DNA from 2 places in the Paenibacillus sp. ALE3 genome. Region 2 is predicted to be linked to the other one. Evidence: riboswitches for the same ligand, from Rfam matches in the RefSeq annotation. Region 2 holds a riboswitch; the other holds the start of a gene.

Region 1 (12,640 bases), 2.9 Mb from region 2:
CAGGAGATATCGAAATAAGGGTACTGACGATTCGATCTTCAACCTCCATCTCCAGTTCAATACCGGGCATTTCCACAATAATATCATCTGCATCAGGAGTCGGTATGGGCACCATGGCACTATCGAGAATGGTAAAATCATGCCCCCCTTGGTGAAGTACATGCACGAGTGGAACTTTGCTTTCCTGAAAAAACACAAAATATTTAAGCAGCCCCATAAATTCTTCGTATTGCCGATCTGCCCAGAATTCTTCCATGGCATAGTCAACGATTTCTTCAAGCTCTTTTTTATACGCATGCAGTCTGAATTGAATAAGCCCTTCCAAATTGATCACACGAAGCTCCTTGAAATCCTTTTCCAGGAGAGTGGTCAGCTTACTATGACGCTTTAAACGTCCTCGGGGACCATCATCATTTAACAGTGAGCGAATCATACTACGAATTTGTTCAACGTCCTCTTTCTCCAGCAACGAGCAGGCTTTGTTGAGAATATGATTGAGTATCCTCCACTCCCTGACTTCGATAATATAATCCGCTATTGCCGAAGACATGATGCTGTATACACAGGGAAGAAAGCTTTCAAACGCCGAATTGCTTTCAGTGCCCTTGCAGGTCCATGCCACTTTGTTGTCCAGCTGTCTGAAAGTGAATCGAAATCCGCGCCGTGACATATGTAGTCCCTTGGTTCTACTTTTGACCACTTCGTAAAAACGGTCGGTTTCTTGATCTCCGTCTGTATTGGTCCACACTGTAAACAGTTCCATTGGCTCACTCCTTTCGATCACTGCTTTCAGTATATGGCGGCCTCCGAAGGGTTATACGAAGTGAACGACTGGAAACAGAAAGACATATGCAAAAGAGGCTGATCAGGTTTCAAAGAGACGTGAATCGTGTTATAAACAATTACCGTGATTAGGTAAAAAACGAAAGCCGTTTGAATATTTAGGGCGGGGTATGTTAAGGTTATAGTGATATGAATTTTTCACAAGAGGGAGGAGATAAGATGTCAACGATGCTGAACATGCTGCGTACATTCATGATCGTCATATTGAGCCTCGTTCAGATTTTGTCCCTCCCTGTGACGTTTCACGCGGAAGATACCACTCAATCCCTTCAATTTACTTTAGGTTCTTCACTTATGCCTCAGGCTGAGGTTACTTCGTTAGAAACCGATTCTCACGGTCTGGAACATCATTCCAAACCAGCGGTACGCAAATCCTCCCCGTTACTTCATCTGGTGATTGCTGCGGCTAAATCACTTCCCTTTGTCATTTTGATAGCGCTTGTGCTGCTCATGAGCATTCCTAAGCTACGTCTGCCTTTTATTCCTGTCATCTGTAAGCTAAAGAAGCAATTATTCTTATTCCCCATCAAATTCACCTCTAGTTATGTGGCTTAACCTCCTTTTAGCATGCATATCACCACAATTGCATGTCTCTTTGCTAACTTTTCCTATTCATCTAATGCGTAAAATTAATTTTATATTTTTTATTTAAAATTTGATGAATTCTAATTTTATCATGTCATTCCCAAAGTATGTGATTTATTTCCCATATCATTCACTTAAATAAACGTATTATACAGGAGGCTTTATAAATGGATATTCGAGAGTCTATTTTGCCAGGAATCGGAATTAAGTATCGAATAGATGCGGAGAGTGGTGACCGAATTGTCATTATTATTCATGATGATGGCAGACGTGAACTATATCACTTTGATTACGAGGATCTGGAACAAAGCATTTCTATGACAACCCTGAATGATCAGGAAGCACGATTGGTAGCCTCTATCATCGGTGGTATGACTTATAAGCCCAAGCAGCTTGAAAGTGTAGAAATGACTTTTGACGATTTTATTATCGAATGGTATAGAGTGGAATCCCACTATGCAAGTGTTGGCAAATCCATCGGGGAGCTGGATGTAAGGCAAAATTCGGGCGCCACGGTTATTGCCATTGTGGAGAAAAAGGGAAAAAAATATGTAAATCCTGGCCCTGAAGTGATTATTAGCGATGATGCCACTGTAGTTGTTGTTGGAGAACGTGACCAGCAGAAACGCTTTAAACAAATCCTTATGAACGGAAGCGGGTGATTGGATGGATCATCTGGTATTTGAGGTTGGATTGGCTATTGCTCTAATCGCTGCAGCTGGGCTGATATCCTCCAAACTGCGCTTCTCGGTCATCCCTTTTTATATTCTGATCGGAATGGCAGTTGGACCGCATGCGATGGAGCTATGGCATTTTGATTTTCGGTTTATCGAAAGCGCCCCGTTTATTGATTTTATGGGGAGAATCGGAGTGCTGTTTCTTCTCTTCTACTTAGGGCTGGAGTTCTCAGTAGGTCGGTTGATTAAATCAGGTCGTTCCATTGCTGTAGGCGGTACCATTTATATTGGCATCAATTTTACACTGGGGCTGGCTCTGGGCTTTCTGAGCGGCTTTCCTGTAGCAGAGACACTGGTTATTGCCGGAATTACGACAATATCATCCAGTGCTATTGCAGCCAAGGTGCTGGTCGATCTCAAGCGTACCGCTAATGCTGAAACAGAAATGATTTTAGGTATTATTATGTTTGAGGATGTTTTCCTCGCCGTCTACATCTCCATCCTCTCCGGATTGGTTCTTAGCGATTCTTCCTCGCTCGGGGGTGTACTGCTATCGGCACTCATCGCGCTTGGCTTTATGCTTGCAGTTATTATTATCGGTCGAAAGGCCGTCCCTCTGCTAAATCGGATTCTCCGTATCCGCTCCAATGAGGTATTCGGACTTGTTGTTTTTGGCTCACTGTTTCTGGTGGCTGGCTTTTCGGAAACGATTCATGTAGCGGAAGCTATTGGAGCCCTGCTGGTTGGTCTAGTACTGGCCGAAACGGAACACGCCAAACGGATTGAACATTTAATTGTTCCTTTCCGTGATTTCTTCGGTGCCCTGTTCTTCTTCAGCTTCGGACTCTCCATTGATCCGCTGTCCTTAGGAGGTAACGCCATATGGCTTGCGCTGGCAGCAGTCCTTCTCACACTATTTGGTAATATTTGGGCGGGTATGCTGGCTGGGCGTACGGCGTCCTTATCTCCCAAAGCATCCGCAAATATCGGTTTAACTATTGTGGCGCGAGGCGAATTTTCGATCATCATGGCCAACTTGAGTAAAGAAGGCGGTTTGCTTGATATTGTTCAACCTTTTGCAGCCATCTATGTACTCATACTGGCAATTCTTGGACCACTTCTGACAAAGCAGTCAAAGCCTATCTTTAATATGCTAAACAAAATATTCAAATTTAAGGACCCTCGTTTACGAAAGGAAGAAAGCAAATCGGCGTAACTGTAAAAGCTGGATACGACAATCCATAGGAGGGAAGGCTATGCCGCACGCTGTAAAACATGCCGAAACTCTATGAGGCGGCTTGTGAAGCCCGCTTCAGGAGATGCGAGCAGGTTCCCTGTCTTTTATACGGTGATTGGCGGAATTACGGCATCCGTCGGTCTGGAATTGTTTTTACATCCGCACGATATGATCGCTGGAGGCGTTACAGGAATCTCCAGACTCATGTCGCTTTACACACAGGAGCATTTTGGATTGCTGCTATTCGTATTAAACTTGCCACTAATGCTGCTGTATTCTTTGTTTACTCACAAGCCCATGCTGCTTCGCGCACTCCCCGGCTTGTTTGCCTTTTCAGGCTCAGCCATCATTCTCTCGCCTTTTCCGGCAGTGAGCGGCCATCCGGTCGTATGCGCTTTGGGAGGCGGAATCTGTATTGGGCTTGGCGCAGCACTGACAGCTCGTCACGGGGGGCTGCTTGATTCACTAGGACTTAGCGAATCTGACGATGGCCGTCCATCCACTTTGGTACTAACCCATCGGAAAATTCCGTTAATACAGATTGTAATGTTGTGTAATGGCCTGCTGCTCATTACGGCTGGCTTTGTGTTAGGATGGGAGCCAGCCCTCTATTCCGCCTTATCCTGTCTCGCTGCATATGAAACGACCCGGCTGATGTTTACTGGTCTGAGACGCATGGTCTGTGTTGTCAGCAAAAAACAGCAAACTGTCGAAGATGCCATATATCGCAGGTTGCGTTTACACGGCACACCTATTGAAGGCTCTGCCCAGATAAAGGGGAAGATGAAAAGTGAATCAGATAAAAAAGAACAAATGGTCATCGTTTACAGCGTTCATCTTCTAGATTTGCAGCGCTTTAAGGCAGTCATCCAAATGGCAGACCCACAGGCTGAGATCATGTATATGAAACGATGGAAAGCATAGCAAAGTAACACATCAAAAAAACGCTTATCTGCACTAATCTATGTATAACGATTAGTACAGATAAGCGTTTTGTAATGAACACTATATTAACGGATATTAATTTTGCATGATAAAATCATGTTCAATACTGCTGGCACTGTCAAAAGTACGAATAATATCATAACGGGTATTACGCTGTGCCGGAATGTGACCCGTCTCACGGATCAACTGTAAAATGGATTCAATGTTAACCTTATACGTTGCGCCTGCAGCGGAAACTACGTTTTCCTCAATCATGGTGCTACCAAAATCATCGCAACCGTAGTACAACGATTTTTTACCGATTTCAGGTCCCATAGTTACCCATGAGGATTGAATATGCTTGATGTTATCCAATACAAGACGACTGATCGCAACGGTCTTCAGATATTCCTCCGGCGTCTGACGTTCCTTCTTCAGGTTGGTATTGTCTGGCTGGAAGGTCCAAGGAATAAAGGCCAAAAATCCTTCAGAATTATATTTGTTTTCAATGCATTCGTCCTGAGCATCACGAACACGCAACAAATGCAGCGCACGCTCCTCCATCAACTCGCCAAAGCCAATAACCATCGTAGCAGTCGTGTTCATCCCAACCTTGTGAGCCGTTTGCATGACATCCATCCAATCACGCCAAGAGCCTTTGAGACGGCTAATTTTGCGGCGTGTGCGGTCATCCAAAATTTCTCCACCCCCGCCCGGAAGCGAATCCAATCCAGCTTCATGAATGGCGCGGATTGTTTCTTCCATAGAAAGACCAGATTTCTCCTTCATTTTGTGAATTTCAGCTGGCGAGAAGGAGTGCATCGTAATATCGGGAAAACGCTCCTTGATACCTTTCAGCAAATCGGTATAATAACTGAACGGCAGATTCGGGTTCACACCGCCTTGCATTAGAATTTCGGTGCCACCTACTTCCTGCGTTTCCTTGATCTTCTGAAAGATCACCTCATCCGGCAAAACATAACCTTCATCAGAACCTGGTCTACGATAAAAAGCGCAGAAGCGACAGTATACGTCACACACATTTGTATAGTTAATATTTCGTCCGATAACGAAGGTTTTAACGGGATCGGGATGCATGCGATTCATAACTTTATTCGCCGCATGACCGATTTTTTCTACCTCGTCTGATTCGAACAAAGCAACGGTATCCTCTAAATTCAGGCGTTCGCCGCGTAGGGCTTTATCTAAAATATGGTCGATTACACTCATGGTGTATCCTCCTTCGCTGTCACAGGGCGACGAAATGAACGACAGGACTTATGAACGAGAATGCTTTCACAAACCTGCGTTCGAACCCTGCCGTAATGTATGTTCATGACTAGCCTTGTATGTTGTCTGTGCTATTTAGCATAGTAAAACCTAATGATAATACTAACATATCTTTAGGTAAGGAACCATACTTATTCCCGCTTCTTTCTGCTTTTCACCTAGGAAAACAGGCAACTGCCAAGCTTATCTCAACGTTGCATATAGCCAAAAAATAAGAAAACAGAACTGAAAAGTGTCTTTTTTCACACTGTCGTTCATGTTATTTTATAGAAAACAGCAAGCCTCCTGAAATACTGGAAACTTGCTGTTTAGTACTGTACATATTTACTCCGACGAAGATGCTGCGATGTACTATCGCTCTAGCACAGCGCCTCATCCAGATCACTGATCAGGTCATCAATGTCCTCCAGACCTACGGAAAAACGGAGTAGACCGTCCGTAATCCCGCGCTCCAACCGGACACTTTGCGGCATAGCCGCATGTGACATCATTGCTGGGTACGACAAGATACTTTCCACAGCTCCCAGACTCACCGCCACAATGGGAATACGTACACGACTGAGGACCTCTTTTGCACGCTCACCAGAACCCACATCAAACGATATCACTGCACCATAACCGCTCGATTGACTCTCATGAACTGCACGCCCTGGATGGTTCTCCAAACCCGGATAGTATACCGCTTCAATGTCATTGCGCTCGTTTAGCCAGTTTGCAAGCTTAGCTGCACTTTTTTCGCTGTGAGCCATACGCGCCTCTAGTGTCTTCATCCCACGCATAAGCAACCAAGACTCTTGCGGAGCCAGCACGGTACCCAATCCATTCTGCAGCTGCTTGATTTGTCTCCCCAATGATTCAGTACGAGCTACCGCAAGTCCTGCCAGTACATCACTGTGTCCACCTAAAAACTTGGTCGCACTGTGCAATACAATATCGACTCCCTGCTCAATCGGACGTTGATAATAAGGTGTCATAAAAGTATTATCCAATAACGTCAACAGCCCATTATCCCTTGCCCAAGAGGTTATTCCTGCCACATCGGTAATTTTAAGTGTCGGATTAGAGGGGGTTTCCATATACACAGCCCTTGTATTTTCCTGCAACGCCTCTTTCACAAGGTTGAGATCCGTCATATCGACGAAGGTCGTTTCGATATTCATCCGTTTCAAGATGGAGGTCAGCAGTCGATATGTCCCTCCATATACGTCCTCCGAAACAATGACATGATCACCAGCCGATAAGAGCATAAATGTAGTGGAGATAGCAGCCATACCAGAGGCAAAGGCAAAACCGCAAGCTCCGCCTTCTAATAATGCGATATAATCTTCTAAAGCTTGTCGTGTCGGATTACCTGAGCGGCTATAATCATGCTGCGGAGGATTAAAAATATCATGATGGTGAAAGGTCGAAGCTTGATAGATCGGGACACTCGATGCCCCTGTAACACTGTCAATTTCAGAGCCAAAATGCAGCAGCTTGGTTGCGAATTTCCGCCCTTTGCCCTGATCCTCTCCGATCTTCCTCGCATCCTCTATCATTGCTGCTCCCCTCCTTCTACTTCTTGACGTGCCGCTTCCAGTGCCGAACGCAAATCTTCAATCAGGTCATCTGTATGCTCGATACCTACGGAGAAACGAAGCAACCTGTCATCTACCCCGACTGCATCCCGAATTTCTGCCGGTATGTCCGCATGTGTCTGCACAGCAGGATAAGTCATTAGCGATTCCACACCGCCCAGACTTTCGGCAAACGCAATAAGCTTAATATGACGAAGCAAAGGCTCCACATAACGAGCATCCTTTACTTTAAAGGAGAAAATCCCTGTGTTTCCGCTGGATTGTTTATTTTGTATCTCACGACCCGGATGACCTTCAAGCGCCGGGTAAAATACTTCCGCCACTGCCGGATGCGTCAGTAAATAATTAGACAACACCGTTGCATTATGCTCATGTCGATCCATGCGCAGCGCTAACGTCTTCATCCCCTTCATCAACTGATAACAGTCGCTCGGGGAAAGCACGGCTCCTATGGAATTGTGCAGGAAGGAAATTTCAGCTGACAGCTCTTTTCCTTTGGTTACAATCAACCCTGCCAGCACATCGTTGTGCCCGCCCAAATATTTGGTTGCGCTATGTACCACAATATCCGCACCCAGTTCCAATGGCCGCTGGAAATATGGTGTTAGCAGCGTATTATCTACAATAGTAAGCAACTCATGTTGTGATGCCCATGAAGCCACCGCTTGAATATCAGTTATCATCATTAACGGGTTTGTAGGCGTTTCTATGAATACAGCTTTGGTATTCGGTCGACATGACTGTTGGAGTGCTACAAGATCGTTTGTATCCACATAGCTTGCGGTCACACCAAATTTGGATAAAATACGCTCTAGCAAACGATAGGTCCCGCCATAAAGATCCAGCGATACAATGAGGTGGTCTCCCTGTCCAAACAATGCAAATACAGTTTGCAGCGCTGCCATACCTGAGCTGCAAGCAAAGCCTGCATCACCAGATTCAAGTGCAGCAGCAGCCTCTTCCAGTACCTTTCGCGTGGGATTAATCGTCCGAATGTAATCAAACCCAGTGCTTTGGCCCAGACGGGGATGGCGGAACGCCGTAGATTGGTAAATCGGGTAATTAACAGCCCCAGTTACTGGCTCCTCAATTGAACCAATTTGTGCCAATCTGCTTTCGATTTTCCATTGTTTCTCACTCATATGAATCCTCCTGTTCACTTCCATAGTAGGTGCTATAACATATGCTGCAAAAATGGATGTCCTAGACTATACTGCTGCGCTACTGCAAGGCGTTACTGTATAAGGGTAAACGACAAGCCCCTTTTTAAATCTGAGGTCCGATATCATAAGGTGTTTCTTGGTATACATAATAGTTAAGCCAATTTGAAAATAATAAATTGGCATGAGCTCGCCAGATAGAGGGTGGTATGCGTTCAGGATCATCGTTAGGAAAATAATTTTTGGGGACGTCAATATCCAGTCCTTTGGCCACATCGCGGTCGTATTCCCATTTCAGTGAAAGCGGGTCATATTCAGAATGCCCTGTTACAAAAATTTGTTTACCGTCAAGTGTGGCTACTAGGTATACTCCAGCTTCCTCGGATTCGGATAAGACTTCTAATTCGGCAATATGATCAATATCTTCCCGCCGAACTTCTGTATGTCTGGAGTGAGGAGCATAAAACAGTTCATCAAAGCCGCGTAGCAATTTTACTTTAGGTTTAATTACGGTGTGTGGAAATACGCCAAAGCATTTGGTGTCGAGCCCGTATTTAGGGACATCGAAATGATGGTATAAGCCTGCCTGTGAGGCCCAACAGATATGCATGGTCGAAGTTACATTCGTTTTCGTCCATTCAAAGATCTGCCGGATCTCTTCCCAGTAGTTCACATCCTCAAACTCAAGCTGTTCAACCGGAGCTCCTGTAATGACCATGCCGTCAAAACGACTGTTCTTGATCTCATCAAACGTTTTATAGAACATGTTCAAATATTCTTGCGATGTATTTTTGGATATATGAGACTTCATATGCACCAACGTGACATCTACTTGTAGCGGCGTATTACCGACTAAGCGCAACAGTTGGGTTTCCGTCGTTTCCTTGGTAGGCATTAAATTCAAAATGGCGATACGCAACGGACGAATATCCTGATGATAAGCCAAGCTTTCATCCATTACGAAAATATTTTCGCCCTCCAGCACTTCCTTGGCAGGCAGCGTGTCTGGGATTTTAATCGGCATGTAAACTCACTCCTTGATCGGTAAGTTGTGCGAAAATCGTCTGGTAGAGATGCCGGGCATATAATAAAAAGACCTTTCTCAGTTAGAGAAAGGTCATATTTGTATCCATATGCGCCTCTCTCATCTGTCAGGGCTACGCTTTTTTGTACAAAGCGCGAGTCCTGCAAGAATTAGCACCGTGCGATAAAAATCGCCGGTTGCCGGGTATCATCGGGCTAGTCCCTCCACCTGCTCTTGATAAGATTTCGCTATATTCATTTTGGGTTCACAAAGTTCTTGTTGTTCACTTTAATGCATCGGCTGGGCTTCGTCAAGATGGACTTATAAATTTGTGCCCTGCATTCACATTTTGTCTACCTTTTCCATAGGTTAAATCATATCCTCGCTGTCGTAGAAGCTCATATGACTGCTGTTGATTTTGCCCATGATTTTGCGCTTGAAAGGCCGTAGGCCGAGCGTTATACTATACAAGTGCTAATAGGCAAAAATATGGTGCAGCAGTGTAGATTAGAGTGTTTTCTGCGATACTGTGGCAATCTAAAAAAGAACATTTGTGAGGTGAATCCGGAATGGAAGGCGACCCGAGTCCGAATAGGCGGCGATCCCTGAACAACAGCATAGGAATGACTTCAGCTTGCCGAAAGACGGGACGCCAGGCTCTGCACGCTCCAAAAGCCTTCTGCTTTTGATGGTATGCACGCTTACCCGAACCGGCTAACTGGCTAACTGAGTCCATTCCTTATGCTTAAGGTAAACGTATTTCCGTTACGACGGAGCATAAGGAGTGACATATATGAAAATCCGTTTGGTTAACAACGGGGTTTTTACCCCTGTCGAAGAAATTGAAATGGCGCTCACTGCACCGGCAGAAGGCTTTTATTGGATTGATGCCGATGTCGAGGATTTGACAGTGCTCCAGCCCTTATTTTCTATGCATGATCTTGCAGTAGAGGACTGTTTAAGTGAAGAAGAACAGCGTCCAAAGATTGAAATTTATGAAAGCCATTATTTTATCGTTGTAAATAGTATTCGTTTTGATGATGAAGAAATATTTTTGCGTGCTTTGAACATTTTTCTCGGCCGCCATTTTATCATTACGGTGACCAAGCAGAAAATCAATGAGCTTCGTACTCTCAAGCCTATGCTGTGGGAGCAGGAAGTCAGCCAGCCTGACCGTTTTATGTATCTGTTGGTCGACTTGATCGTTGACAACTATTTTCTGGTTGGTGACCGGATTGAGGTTCGTATTGAAAAGCTGGAAGAAGACATTCTAATGCATACGAAAAAGTCGCACTTGAACGAAATCATCGGCTTGCGCAGTGAGATTCTATGGCTAAAAAAAGTGCTCGGTCCGCAAAAGGAAGTCATCAATACCCTGAACAAACGGGATTTGCGACTTATCGACGATCAACTACAAAAATATTTTAGCGACATTTATGAAAATGCTGTGAAAATTTCGGAGACTTTCGAAACTTATCGCGACTTAATGGGGAACCTTAGAGAAGCTTATCAGTCAAGTATCGCCAACCGTGCTAATGAAATCATGCGTGTGTTTACCGCCATTACAACCGTATTTATGCCGTTGACGGTCATTACCGGAATATATGGGATGAACTTTGATAATATGCCTGAGCTTCATACACGTTATGGTTATTTTGTCGTCATTGGGATTATGGTGGCACTAGGTGTCAGTATGTTCTGTATTTTCCGCAAGAAGGACTGGGTTTGAAAAGAAGAGAGTAAACCAAAACTACCAAGCTGGGTGTTTATTCCGATTTTTCAAGCTTGGTCATCAAAAGCAGCAGCTGATTCCTATGAGGAACTCGCTGCTGCTTTTTTTATATTGCACCTTATTTGTACTTTAGGGCACTTCCAATCGTCTCTATATTATCCAACATGTTGGTCAGGTACCTCCTGATGGCGGAACCGTATACGAATCAATCGCAATCGCTCATAAATTTGATCCATTCCTGTTTCCGTCGCTTTTTCTTCTCCATACACTTTTAGCATAATGGGCTTGAGCAGCGTATCTCCCAACTCTGCATAAGCAGACCAGATGGCTGCTTGCTCCTCCTCAGATACATGTGCCAATTCCGTGCAGATCAGCTTCTCCATATCCATTCCATCCCTATCCAAATGTTCCACAGCTTCAATCATTTCTCGACGGTGCAAGCCTGTCTTCATTCCGATATGCTCCAGTGAAAGACCGTCCGAAATACCTTCGATAATCGCTCTAGTCAGGCTAAACTTGTTTAGTTCCTGTCTGTACTGGTTTTCTTTTTGCTTGTACAGCCATGACAAAAAAACTTCTTCTTCAAGTTCCTCTGTTACCCAGTTCAGCGGAAATGGCGTAGTCCGATCATTTTGCTTCGTAATAGCCAATAGCTCCGTCCCATATTGCGACACCTTACCCAGGCCCATACCAGGCAGTTCTAACAATTCTTCTTCGGTATGAGGAAGAAAGACACTGATGAGTCGAAGTAGTCGATTCGTAGCGATAAAATAAGGTGCTTTTCGCTCAGCTGCTGCCTTTTGCCGTCTCCACATTGTCAATTGTTCATACACCTCATCACGCGGAAACAAATCACTATAGCAATACAGCTTTTGTAGCGTTTGTCCACGTCCCGATGATCCTTCTTGTTCATGAAAAACGCCATGAATTAGAGGCCTGTAGCCCTCAGCCATCTTGAGCGCCAGCTCATGACGGTATACATGCAGTAATTCCTGCCACAAACTCCCCTCATACCAAAGATCGTCTATACTTTCATCTGGGACATGGTGTGTGCTCCAGCCTGCACTCCATCCCCCTTCATGTTGTCCAATCCATACCTGCGCAAAGTCCTCACAGCCCTGTTCATTCCGTTTGGACAAGCGATTTAAAAATACAATCTCCATGATTCTTCCTCCCTCATATAATTAGATTACTGACCCGCACAATACAAAAATGCAAAAAAAAAGCACCTATCCCGCGTATTCGCAAGAAAGGTGCTTCCCTTTTTGATCCGTACTATGCTGTTGCCTATATGATAACCGGACCTTGGAGTACCGTCAACCATAAATTCTAAGAATTCAGCTTTTCCTTGGCCAAAGCCAGAGCTCCGCACAATCCAGCATTGTCACCCAATCCTGGAGATACGATATATTGCTCAATTTCTGTAGTCAGACTTGAATGCTGTACATACCCGTTTAAAAGTTGTTGAAGCTTGGTACGAATGAGCGGGAACAGCTGATCCTGCTTCATTACTCCGCCGCCCATAATAATTTTTTGCGGTGAGAGGATTAAAATATAGCTCATTAGAGCCTGTGCCAGATAATGCGCCTCC
Region 2 (12,640 bases):
CTCCTGCACAAAAGAAGTTTAAGGAGGAATTATGTATGCAAAAAATCGTCTCTCATGAAGACTTTAATAAGGCAATATCCACTCCAGGTGTAACGGTAGCTGTGTTCAAGGCGGACTGGTGCGGGGATTGTCATTTTATTGATCCATTCATGCCTGATGTAGAGCAACAATATGCAGACAAGCTTACATTAATTGAGATTGATGTAGAACAGGCCGAAAGTGTCAGCCAAGAGCAAAATGTTCTAGGGATTCCTAGCTTTATCGCTTACAGTGAAGGGCGAGAACTAGTACGTCTGGTGAACAGATTGCGTAAATCCCGCGAGGAAATCGAGCAGTTTTTGGACCGGGCTGTAGAAGTCCATGCTAACTTGGCAAAATAACGGATAATAGTATGTATGAGGGCTCCGCAGGGAACCTTAATCATCAGGATATTCAGAAAGCCGCTTCCTTCCGAAGGAGGCGGCTTTCTTACGGACACGTTCACATTTTGTCAACAAAGCTCGTATGTCAAGGAACGATATATCAGTTATAATTACTTTAAGTGATCATTTCACAACATATAAAGTGAATAAATATTATATTTGGAAGGATACGGGTGAATTCATTGAATAACAAAATCAGAATATTAAAATGGCTGGCACTCGTAACATGTATTGTCATGTTTTTGGCTACCTTCGGTGGAGGTGTCGTGACGCGAACGGATTCGGGTCTCGGCTGTGGAAGAGAATTCCCACTTTGTAATGGTAAGCTGGTTCCGGCGCATACCATCGCATCCCTTATTGAGTTCTCTCATCGCTCTGTCAGTGCCATGGCCGGAATTCTTTCTATCGCCTCGTTTGTCGGCTTTTTGCTGTTTATGAAGCATCGGAAGGATTTACAGCTATTCTCTTTACTCACGCTATTGTTTGTTATCATACAAGGTGCGATGGGGGCATTGGCTGTCATCTTCTCCCAATCGGCTGCAGTCATGGGGCTGCATTTTGGCTTTGCGCTTATTGCTTTTGCCAGTGCGACCATGATGACGCTGGGGGCCTGGCAGGAGCATGCGGATTCACGCTACACTCCCCGTCTGATTCCTGGGCGTGTCAGTCGCGGCTATCGTAACTTTATATGGCTATCAACGATTTATACCTATATTGCTGTCTATTCAGGAGCGTTGCTTAGTCATTCGGTCATCCAGAAGGTTGTAAATATTGGGGGTTTCATATCTCCACTGCTGCTTCATCAGATTTCAGCCGGTCTGCTGTTCGTCATTATTTTGGCTGTGGGTCACTACTCGTATCGTTATCACCCGAATCACCGGGATATTCGTACTCTGGGTGTCGTATCGGTCGTATTGATTATTCTTCAAGTGGTGATTGGTATTATCTTGCTGTACGTCAACAGACCTGAAATTTACATGTTTATCGTGCTGGGACATATGCTGGTGATTGCATCGTTGTTCTCCATTTTGGCTTATCTGAGCTATCGTGTATGGCAATTGTCACCGGACCGCAAGCTTGTTCCGACCCAAGCACAGCGTACCTAAGCATTTTGTAGATTATAATGAAGCGTATTTTTGCCCAAGAGGCGTTGGAACACGTATAATAACATCATAAGAAACAAACCAGGCCCACGAGTTTCTCGAGGGCTTGATTTGCTTAGGAGGAATCATCCAGTTGATCTACCAGAATTTGCGCCAATTTATTGAAGCGCTGCGTAAAGAAAATGATCTTAAAATTATAGAAGCACCTGTCGATCCTTATTTGGAGCTGGCCGAGATCCACCGAAGAGTCATTGAGGAAGAAGGTCCGGCGCTGCTGTTCACAAATGTCAAAGGAACCCCGTTTCCTGTAGCCAGTAATTTGTTCGGTACGAATCGCCGTGTGGACATGGCTTTTGGCCCTCGTCCAGAGCAACTGATGGATGCAATTGTAGGTGCGACCAAAACGTTGCTTCCACCTACCCCCAAATCGTTGTGGAATGAACGTGGGCTGATTAAGGACATGCTAAAAGTAGGACTAAAAACAGTATCTCATAGCGAAGCCCCTGTATTGGGCGTTCGCCGTACTGATGCTCCGCTGGCTCCACTGCCTAGAGTGACCAGCTGGCACGAGGATGGAGGACCGTTCATTACGCTTCCGCTCGTGTATACCGAAAAGCCAGGTCAGTCCAAGGATCATAATTTGGGGATGTATCGCATCCAGATTTATGATGATCAGACGACTGGGATTCACTGGCAGATCCATAAAGGCGGCGGCTTCCATTATCATGAAGCAGAGCTGCGTAATGAGCCGTTGCCTACGACGATCATCATCGGTGGCCCGCCTGCTCTGATTGCGTCTGCGATTGCTCCTGCCCCGGAAAATTTGCCTGAGCTATTGCTGGCTTCCCTTATTATGGGGGGTAAGCTGCCCATGACGGAAGACCCGCTCGGAGGTCACCGGATTCCGGCAGAAGCCGAATTTGCGATCAGCGGCTATGTGCCGCCTCATGAACGCCGCCCGGAAGGACCGTTTGGCGATCATTTTGGCTATTACTCATTACAACATGATTTCCCTGTGTTTCATGTCAAACATATGCATCACCGTAAAGATGCCATTTATCCGGCGACCATTGTAGGTAAGCCGCGGCAGGAAGACTACTATCTCGGCGAGTTTTTGCAACGTCTGTTGTCGCCCGCTTATCCGCTTGTAATGCCTTCCGTCAAGTCGTTATGGGCATATGCGGAAACAGGTGTACATGCGCTGGCAGCGGCAGTCGTACGTGAAAGCTACTCCCGTGAAGCGCTGGTATCCGGCTTCACCATTCTGGGTCAAGGCCAATTGTCGTTGACCAAATTCCTGATGCTGACGGATCGGGTAATCGATTTATCCGACTTTAACCTGCTGCTCGAAACCATTTTGGAACGATTTAATCCAGCCAGAGATTTGTTTATTTTCAACCATACGTCTCACGATACACTCGATTACACGGGCCGTAAGCTGAATCATGGCAGTAAGGCGATTCTGATGGGAGTAGGCGAGCCTGTGCGTGAATTGCCTCGAGTTTATGAAGGGGGCGATCTGCCGGGAATTCGTGACATCGAACCGTATTGCGGAGGATGCCTCGTTGTATCCGGCTCGTCCTTTGAGCAGGAGCCTGAACTCGCTGCGCGTGTATTGGAGCGATTAGCTGCGGGTGAGCAGGAGTGGCCGCTTGTCTTTATCGTGGACGATGCCAAAGAAGTTGTTCGCTCCCAAGCTTCGTTCCTGTGGACAGTATTCACACGCTTTAACCCGGCTACAGATATGTACGCTGACAGCGAAGTGCGTTTGCATCACCTGAACTATAAGCTGCCGATTGTGGTGGATGCACGTATGAAGCCGGGCTACCCTGATGAGGTACTGCCACGTGAAGATATTGTTAAGCTTGTAGATCAACGATGGACGAGTTATTTCGCTTGACGCCTATTAAAGCATCTTAACAGCCGGATTTTACAGATATGAAGGAGGCGTGAAGCATGATACGCAAGCTGTTGGGCGAGCCCCCGCGTGTAAATAATGGTTTCCTGCTGGATGCCATGAATAGCATGTCAGACATGTTACATTTGCTGGAGCGACAAATCCAGGCCAGTGGTGATCCGACTCATGACTTTCGGAAGGCGGATATTTTGACGCGTGGTCTAATGTCGTCATTGGATGAACTGGAGCAGAGCCATCATGCTGCCGCCTTTTTTCGTATGAAAGTAAAAGCCGGATACGCTGAAGATATGAGCAAGGATGAAAAATCCGATTATGCCTTGTACGTATTCTTTTATAAGGATGGGTTTGTGCGGGTATTCTCTATTTTGGATAAGTTGGGTAACTGGATGAATGACCTGTATGATTTAAAAACAGGGCAGTATAAGGCGCATTATTCGTATTTTACTGTGTTGCGACAGCTGAAGTATCTCAAAATGCATCCTGTATTGACCGATAATTTAATTGATATCAAGGACACATACAACGATGCTATCAATCGGCTGCGTAAGCGGCGAAATACGGAGATACACTATATGAACACGGAAATGCAGGATGATCTCTGGCAACGTCACCGTGCTTTATATGGCAAAATCCAACTGGAGGACCTCGATCACCATCTAGAAGATTTGCAGCAGGGCTTGGAAATGGTATGCCGGTCGCTATCAAACGCATTTTCTTATACTGCGAAACAATGGGAGAACCGGGCAGTGCGCCCATAATTATGACAGAAAATATCCTTTGACAAAGCAATGTAAACTATCTATACTGAAACCTAGTTTCAGAAAAATGCTTGAATTATTTTTTTATATAAACTAAACGGACAGCTAAAGCTGGAGTTTAACATATTTTTCTTATCCAGAGAGGTGGAGGGACTGGCCCGATGAAGCCCGGCAACCCGTTCTTTCCCGGTGTAATGCACCGGGAGGGAACATATGGTGCTAATTCCTACAAAACCGCTAGAGTTATAGCGATTTTGGCAGATGAGAAAAGGTTCGCAAGGTGGGGCCCTTTTCATTCTGTGAAAGGGGCTCTTTTTTGTATAAATAAATAGCCGATTTTATACAATCCTGAGAGATGACAACTGGTTAAAAGGGTAAGGAAGAAGTGAAGGGGGTCGCAGCACGTTGATAGAGCTTAAGCAATTAACCAAGCATTATGGTAAAGGAAACCGACGCGTTAATGCGTTGTCCGGGTTGAATCTTTCTATAAAGCGTGGAGAAATATTCGGGGTGATTGGTCATTCCGGGGCGGGCAAAAGTACGTTGATCCGCTGTATTAATTTATTGGAGCGCCCTACTTCAGGCGAAGTATGGGTAGATGGGGTTAACCTTGTGACTGTGAGTCAATCCCAGTTACAGAAGCAACGCCGAAAAATCGGAATGATTTTTCAACATTTTAATTTGTTGTCTTCGGCGACAGTGTATGACAACATTGCATTTCCATTGCGTCTGGTAAGTACCCCTAAGCAGGAGATGGACAAGAAAGTTCGTGAGCTGCTGGAACTAGTGGGGCTCAAAGAACACAGTGGAAAATATCCGTCACAGCTCTCAGGTGGACAGAAGCAGCGGGTAGGAATTGCACGGGCACTGGCTAGTGATCCGCATGTGTTGCTGTGTGACGAAGCGACGTCTGCGCTTGATCCGCAGACGACAGGGTCTATCCTGAAATTGCTGTTGGATATTAATCAACGTTTTAATTTGACCATCGTATTGATTACTCATGAGATGCATGTCATTCAAAGCATTTGTGATCGAGTTGGCGTCATTCATCAGGGCGATATCGTGGAGCAAGGTCCGGTGGCGGAAGTATTTTTGAAGCCACAGCATCAGGTAACTAAGGACTTTATCCAGCGGGAGGCGGAACATCCCGAGGAGTTACAAGCAGCGATTGCAGCTGCAGGTAGCGGGGAATCGACACAGGTAGTACGTATCTCCTTCTTAGGCAGCAAAACTTATGATGCGATTCTGTCGCGTACGGCTCGAAGTACGGGTGTTGATTTTGCAATCTTGCAGGGAACCATCTCTACAATTAAAAATGTACCGTATGGACAGCTGATCGTTCGTTTTGAAGGAAACCATTCAGATATAGAGCATACGCTGCGCGAAGTGTCTGGGCAAGGACTTGATGTGGAGGTGATCGGACAATGAGCGAACTTGATTTTTCGCAAGTGAGTTGGGAAGAGCTAGGGAATTCTACGCTGGAAACCCTTCAGATGCTCGGGGCATCTGCATTGTTCACCCTCGTTATTGGATTGCCGCTCGGTATATTGTTGTTTCTGGCGAGCCGCTCCTCGTTGACTTTGATGAAGGTGATATACATTGTATTATCCTTCATCGTGAACATTTTGCGTTCCGTACCATTTATCATTTTGATCGTTGCACTTATTCCTTTTACACGATCGTTGGTAGGTACCTCGACCGGGGTGCTGGGAACCATTCCGCCATTGGTTATCGGGGCTGCTCCTTTCTTCGCACGTCTTGTCGAAACGTCACTACGTGAAGTGGACAAGGGTGTCATTGAAGCTGCACAAGCGATGGGGGCTTCGACAGGACAAATTATCCGGCGTGTGCTGTTACGTGAGGCACTGCCGGGCCTGCTCGCCGCATTAACCATTACCGTCGTTACACTCGTATCCTACACGGCAATGTCCGGTATGATCGGGGGCGGTGGACTGGGTACGCTGGCAATCAACTACGGCTATTATCGTTATGAAACGGCTGTAATGATCGTTGCGGTCGTGCTGATGATCGTATTGGTACAACTGCTGCAAATGGCAGGAGATCGCCTTGTGCGGCATTATACTCGAAAATAGGGAAAACATATAGATATCCTTATTGATCAGGACGTCTGATCCTGAATATTACAAATTATTGGAGGGGTAACAACATGAAGAAATGGGTATTGGCTGTATTGAGCTTGACATTAATTGCGGTACTGGCTGCTTGCGGTACAAAGAGCACTACATCGGATACAAACAATGCGGCCGAAAATACAGGCGGGTCACCACGTGAAGTCGAACTGAAAGTTGGAGCTTCTCCTGTGCCACATGCGGAAATTTTGGAAGCGATCAAGCCTCAGTTGGAAAAAGAAGGAGTTCGCCTTCAAGTCGTTCAGTTTAACGACTATGTACAGCCGAACGTGCAATTGTTTGACAAGCAACTGGATGCTAACTTTTATCAACATGTACCTTACCTGAATGTGATGAATAAAGAGCGTAAAATGGATCTGGTATCTATTGGCGCTGTTCATCTGGAGCCATTCGGTATCTACTCTCAAAAATATAAAAAGCTTGATGAACTTCCAGACGGTGCGACAGTAGCGATTCCGAACGATGCGACCAATGGAGGCCGTGCATTGTTGCTGTTGGAGAAACAAGGTCTGATCAAGCTGAAGGACGCAAGCAACATTGAAGCTACCGTAAAAGATATTACTGAAAATAAGAAAAATCTGGAATTTAAAACTTTGGAAGCAGCTATGCTGCCACGTCAGTTGCCTGAAGTGGATATTGCGTTGATCAACACGAACTACGCTTTGGAAGCCAAGCTGAATCCGACCAAGGATGCATTGGCACTGGAAGACAAAGATTCACCATATGCTAACGTACTGGTAGCACGTCCTGATAATAAAGATTCCGAAGCGATCCAAAAACTGCTTAAAGCTTTGCAATCTCCAGAAACTAAAAAATTCATTGAAGACAAATATCAAGGCGCAATTATCCCTGCATTTTAAGCAGAAACTAAGAAACCGCTGAACGTAAACCCCAGCTTCTCTTAAACAAGAGGACTGGGGTTTCTTCTTGGCTGGAGTTGTAGGGATTGCTTAAATATTTTATACTTGGGGGTGACCGTTCTCTGTGAAGAGGAGGAAAACTGTTGAGAGACAAAGTCGCACTCATAACGGGCAGTGCCAAAGGTTTAGGTAAAATGACCGCTCTGCGTTTGGCTGATGAAGGTTGTGACATTGCACTAAATTATGTCCATAGCCAGGTTGAAGCCGAAGCGCTTAAGCAGGTAATTGAATCTAAGGGAGTACGCTGTCTGTCTTTACAAGCAGATATCTCTGTTCAGGAAGATATCACCAGGCTGATCGGTGAAGTGCAGGATCGTCTGGGCGGGGTTGATATTATGGTGAACAATGCCGGACCCTTCATCCGGGAACGCCGTCTTTTTGCGGACTACAGTGTAGCTGAGATTCATGCCATGATACAGGGAAATTTGGTCGGTACCATGTTGCTGGATCATTTGGTATTGCCGCACATGCGTAGCCAGCAATGGGGACGTATTATTCATTTTGGCTTTGGTCATGCTGGAGAAGCAAGGGCTTGGCCGCATCGGGCTGTCTACGCAGCTGCCAAGGTGGGGCTGGTGTCTTTTACGAAGTCACTAGCTGTAGAGGAAGCTCCCTATGGCATCACGGTCAATATGATCTGTCCAGGGGATATCCGAGGAGCGAACAAGGAAAAGTCGATTGCCGATGTCATCGGCATGCAGGATAAAGAGACACCGCGTGGGCGTCCAGGAAGCGGAGAGGACATTGCGCGAGTGATCGCCTATTTGTGTGAGGAGCATTCAGATTTTATAACAGGCAATATTATGGATGTGTCCGGAGGATTGGACCCCATTCGGCCAACCATATAAGCTTGAGAGAGCTTTAGACGCTGTAATACAAAAAAGAGTCTTGAGCTTCGTTACCGAACTCAAGACTCTCTGATCATTATGCATCAAGCATTAGAATACTTGTACCACTTCTTGGACGCCTTCAACTTCTTCGAGAAGAGCGCGTTCAATCCCTGCTTTCAGCGTAATTGTAGAACTTGGGCAACTGCCGCAAGCACCTACCAGCTTCAGCTTAACGATGCCGTCTTCAACGTCAACCAGCTCAACGTCACCGCCATCGCGTTGCAGGAACGGACGGAGCTTATCCAGTACGTCTGCTACTTCATCATACATCTGAACGCTTTGTGCTTCGCTCATTAGAATTCAACTCCTTTCCTATACCTTGTTTATTATATTACAAAGCGGGCCAAATTAAAATGCCCGTCATCCAAAGCAGGTGAAAAAAATGTTAAGACCTATTATTGAATTTTGCACCAGTAACATGCATTTTGGTACCGATGAGATTATGGCTAAACTGGAACAGAATCCAGATTATGATGTGATTGAATACGGCTGCCTAAGCAATTGCGGTCAGTGTAACGCTGAGCCTTATGCGATGGTTAACGGTGAAATTGTATCCGCAGATTCAGCAGAGCTTCTGTACGAAGTGATTCTCAACAAAATTAAAGAAGCCGAAGCATGGGACAACCTGGATTTGGATTGAAAATAGAAGTCATCCGCAGGGCCAGCCTTCTCTTGTAGAAAATATATATTATTCATAGATGCACCAGCAAAAAGGACCTGCTATGGAAGCAGGTCCTTTTTGCTTATTAAAGATCCAATTAGCCAAAATGGCGTTTGGACTTCCAGAGCACACCGCTTTTCAGCAGACGTGGCACTCGTCCACGCAATGAGGTACTGCCCATAAAGCCATAACCGAATCCGGCCTTCTTGCCCAGCGCACCTAATGTACCACGTAGCTTTAAAGGATGCGGGTGAGGCGTTTGGCCTTTCCACAGGTCGCGTACAATGTGGGCAATCTGCTCTCCTTGCACCTCTGCCGCCTGAGCGCTTGGAGAGTAAGGAAGGCTCGCACAGTCTCCGACGACGTACACTTCAGGATGATCCGGTATTTGATAATATTCATTTAGCACGATGCGACCCTGAGGGTCTTTAGGAACTGCTAAATCCTGTACAATTTTAACGGGCTGAATCCCGGCTGTCCATACAACCGCATCGGTCATAATTTGCTCGTCACGGTTGTAAATAGCTCCTGGCTCGATACGGGAAACCGCAACATGATTTAGCGCATTCACATGATGCTCCTTGAACCAGGCATGTACATACGCAGACAAACGTTGCGGAAATGCTGATAGCACCCGCTCGCCCCGATCCATAATCGTAATATTCAAATCCGCGCGGCTTTCACGTAACTCCGCAGCAATCTCGACACCACTTAGGCCGCCACCTACAATATGGACATGTCCATAAGGCTTGATTTCATTCAAGCGCAGATACGTTTGGCGGGTATGATTAAAGGACTGGATTGTACAGCTGTATTCTTCTGCCCCCGGTGTATTATGAAAGCGGTCGGTACAACCTAGTGCAATGACAAGCTGGTCATAGGGCAAAGGCTCACCGTCTTGAAAATGGACCATTTTATTCTCAAGATCCATCGATGTGACTTCTCCATATTTGCGAATAAGGCGTTGTTCATCTGGAAAGTGTACCCGCAAATCAAAATCAGATACGGTACCTGCCGCAAGGGCATAGTATTCTGTTTTCAAGCCCTGAAAGGGCATCCGATCCACTAAAATAACTTGAATATTGTCGGGAATGTGTTTATCCAGCAATTCTTTGGCAATGGTAAGGCCGCCATAGCCGCCCCCCAGAATAACGAAATTTTTCATCAAAATCCGCCGTCCTTTCGTTACCGTTTCCCCGGCAATGGTCTGGTGTCTTGTCGATCTAGCCACAAGTTTTTGTTGTTGTAAAACCCGGAAAAGCGGGCCTGCCTTTGGCAGACAGACCAGTGTGTTCCGGGGCAGCTTGAGGCTGCATGGTGTGAGTAATGGGGATAAAATGCACGCGGGAAATCTGAATCCGATGTTACACTTATTCGAAAACTTCGATTTCGTTATAGAAGGTGTCACGTTCTACAGGTATGCGTCCAGCACCTTTGACCAGCCAGATTAGCTCTTTGCGGGTCAATCCGGCAGGAGTCAACGCACCTGCGGCATGGCTGATCTGCTCGCGCACAATCGTGCCATGGACATCAGATGCGCCAAAGGTAAGAGCGACCTGCGTCAATTGCGGACCAATATTAATGAAGTAAGCTTTAACATGGTCGATATTGTCCAGCATCAAACGGCTGATCGCAATGGTTTTGAGATCCTCGTAAGCAGAGTTGCGGCGCATGATGTTGGCGTTTTTGCTTTTCGGCTGCATGGACAGTGGGATAAATACCATAAATCCATTTGTTTCATCCTGCAATTCACGAATTTGCAGCATGTGCTCAATACGATCCTGATAAGTTTCGACTGAACCGTACAGCATGGTCGTATGAGTTTTCATACCGAGATTGTGGGCCGTACGATGTACTTCAAGATAGCGGTCCACATTGGCTTTGGTAACACGCATCTTCTTCCGATATTCATCGGATAAGATTTCCGCGCCACCACCAGTCAAAGATTGAAGTCCTGCCTTTTGCAGCTCTTGAAGAACTTCTTTAACACTCAAGCCGCTTATGCGTGTGAAAAAGTCAATTTCCGCCGCAGTGTATGCTTTCAGTGTAACGTTGGGATACTTTTCGTTCAGCGCTTTCAGTGAATCTACATAGTATTGGAAAGGTACATGATTATTATGACCGCCGACGATATGGAATTCTCTTACGCCTGGATGGATATGTTGCTCTACATAATCAATCATTTCCTGCCCGGACAACGTATAAGAGCCTTCCTCCCCCTGATCCTTGCGGAAATTGCAGAACGCGCAGCGCGCTTCGCATACATTGGTGAAGTACAGGCTCATGTTTTCGATAAAATAAACCTTTTTACCGTTCTTGCGTAAATTAGCTTCGTTAGCCAACTGGCCCAGTGTGAGAATATCGTCAGTTTCATACAAATATATACCATCTTCGAGGTTCAAACGAATCCCGTTTTGTACCTTTTCTACAATTTCCGCCATTCTGCGGTCTGTAAAAGGTGTAACTAATGTGGACATGCCTATTCCTCCTTCAAGTTGCTCTGTGCGAGGCTGTCCGCCGAATTAGCGGCACAAGCGCTTGATGCGCACAGGATGTCCCGTTCCGTCGGTAAAATCCGGCAGCGCGGATATACGATATGTGAAAAATGTTACAATGCCAGGCTACAATGATGGATGTCTCATAATTTCGCCTTTGAAATGACAAATTTCCGACAGTTTCTTTAACACACTCTTCACCTATTATAAACCTCACACCACTGGTGTTCAATACAAACGAGTAGAAAAAGAGGTGTTTAAGCCTGTAACGGAAGGACATTCCATGACTTGAGCACCTGCAAATAAGAGAGTATACTGAAGGGGAGCATGAAGTAAAAGAGGAGGATGGAGCTATGATTAACATCACCGATTCCGCTGCTGAACGCCTGAAAGAAATGCTGGAGCAGCAGGAAACGCCGAATATGTTTTTACGTCTGGGTGTTACGCCAGGTGGATGTACCGGATTTTCGTACGCCATGGGCTTTGACGACAACGAGACGGATCAGGATATATATATGAATGTACAGGATATGAAAGTAGTCGTGGAAAAGGATAGTATCCGCTATCTGGACGGTCTGGAAATCGACTTTGAAGAGTCTGGTATGTCTGGCGGTTTCACGATTCATAATCCGAATGCTGTAGCTACATGCGGCTGCGGTTCAAGCTTCCGTACAGCTACAGATGCAGGGAAACCAAGCGAAGAACCTTGTTAATCGGAACTAAGGGACTGTATGCTGAACGTTTCAGGGAAAATTTTAATTTGAAATGGCTTATGTAAATAAAAAAACAGGCGTTGGTTGGGACTGACCCCTTAACGTGAGACAAATCAAAACACCTTCAAGAGAATGCAACCATGTCGTAAGATATGGAGACAACCTTGGAGGTGTTTTTTTGTTGGCAACAAGAGTCAGTTATCCATTAGAGGTTAAAATGAAGGCGATTGAAATGAGAATGGCTGGTATACCAGTCAAAGAAATCATGGAGCAATTAAACATACGAAACAAGACACAAGTGGAAACTTGGATGAGATGGTACCGTAGTGGCGAGCAAAACCGTTTAGAGCAGCCTGTAGGTAAGCAATACAGCTACGGCAAAGGACCCGAATACACTTCGGAATTAGAGAAGGTCCAGGCTGAGAACAGGTTTTTGAGACAACAACTAGAGTTGCTAAAAAAGTACAGGGTACTGGAGAGGAGGTATCGTCAAAGATCGTAATGGAGTGGATAGAGTCGATCCGAGGGGAAGTGAGTGTGAAGCAAGCTTGTGCATGGATAGGAATCTCTCGCGCCACGTACTATCGCTGGAAGGCGGAGTATGTGAGCA

The links. A riboswitch is a leader RNA that binds a small molecule or an ion and turns the genes downstream of it on or off. The one in region 2 is predicted to bind S-adenosylmethionine.
Region 1: linked by a shared signal. The riboswitch ahead of metA (homoserine O-acetyltransferase MetA) and the one ahead of ACXHJ2_RS03015 (methionine ABC transporter ATP-binding protein) in region 2 are both predicted to bind S-adenosylmethionine.

Annotation. Positions count from the first base shown of each region.
Region 1 is NZ_CM134214.1:3,528,274-3,540,913, forward strand. Features, by position in the region: gene ACXHJ2_RS15580 (putative sporulation protein YtxC) at 1-763, opposite strand, end outside; gene ACXHJ2_RS15585 (hypothetical protein) at 1,003-1,398, shown strand; gene ACXHJ2_RS15590 (cation:proton antiporter regulatory subunit) at 1,596-2,090, shown strand; gene ACXHJ2_RS15595 (cation:proton antiporter) at 2,095-3,321, shown strand; gene ACXHJ2_RS15600 (YitT family protein) at 3,406-4,266, shown strand; gene mqnC (cyclic dehypoxanthinyl futalosine synthase) at 4,363-5,496, opposite strand; gene ACXHJ2_RS15610 (aminotransferase class I/II-fold pyridoxal phosphate-dependent enzyme) at 5,916-7,094, opposite strand; gene ACXHJ2_RS15615 (PLP-dependent transferase) at 7,091-8,275, opposite strand; gene metA (homoserine O-acetyltransferase MetA) at 8,400-9,317, opposite strand; SAM riboswitch class I at 9,435-9,561, opposite strand; gene corA (magnesium/cobalt transporter CorA) at 10,111-11,046, shown strand; gene ACXHJ2_RS15630 (HRDC domain-containing protein) at 11,205-12,212, opposite strand; gene ACXHJ2_RS15635 (ROK family protein) at 12,379-12,640, opposite strand, start outside.
Region 2 is NZ_CM134214.1:663,185-675,824, forward strand. Features, by position in the region: gene ACXHJ2_RS02995 (thioredoxin family protein) at 36-380, shown strand; gene ACXHJ2_RS03000 (COX15/CtaA family protein) at 596-1,528, shown strand; gene ACXHJ2_RS03005 (UbiD family decarboxylase) at 1,659-3,425, shown strand; gene ACXHJ2_RS03010 (Cthe_2314 family HEPN domain-containing protein) at 3,482-4,201, shown strand; SAM riboswitch class I at 4,331-4,469, shown strand; gene ACXHJ2_RS03015 (methionine ABC transporter ATP-binding protein) at 4,607-5,629, shown strand; gene ACXHJ2_RS03020 (methionine ABC transporter permease) at 5,626-6,294, shown strand; gene ACXHJ2_RS03025 (MetQ/NlpA family ABC transporter substrate-binding protein) at 6,369-7,211, shown strand; gene ACXHJ2_RS03030 (SDR family oxidoreductase) at 7,355-8,119, shown strand; gene ACXHJ2_RS03035 (NifU family protein) at 8,210-8,455, opposite strand; gene ACXHJ2_RS03040 (YuzB family protein) at 8,544-8,801, shown strand; gene ACXHJ2_RS03045 (NAD(P)/FAD-dependent oxidoreductase) at 8,920-9,987, opposite strand; gene mqnE (aminofutalosine synthase MqnE) at 10,193-11,299, opposite strand; gene ACXHJ2_RS03055 (HesB/IscA family protein) at 11,671-12,030, shown strand; one part of gene ACXHJ2_RS03060 (IS3 family transposase) at 12,212-12,485, shown strand; one part of gene ACXHJ2_RS03060 (IS3 family transposase) at 12,485-12,640, shown strand, end outside.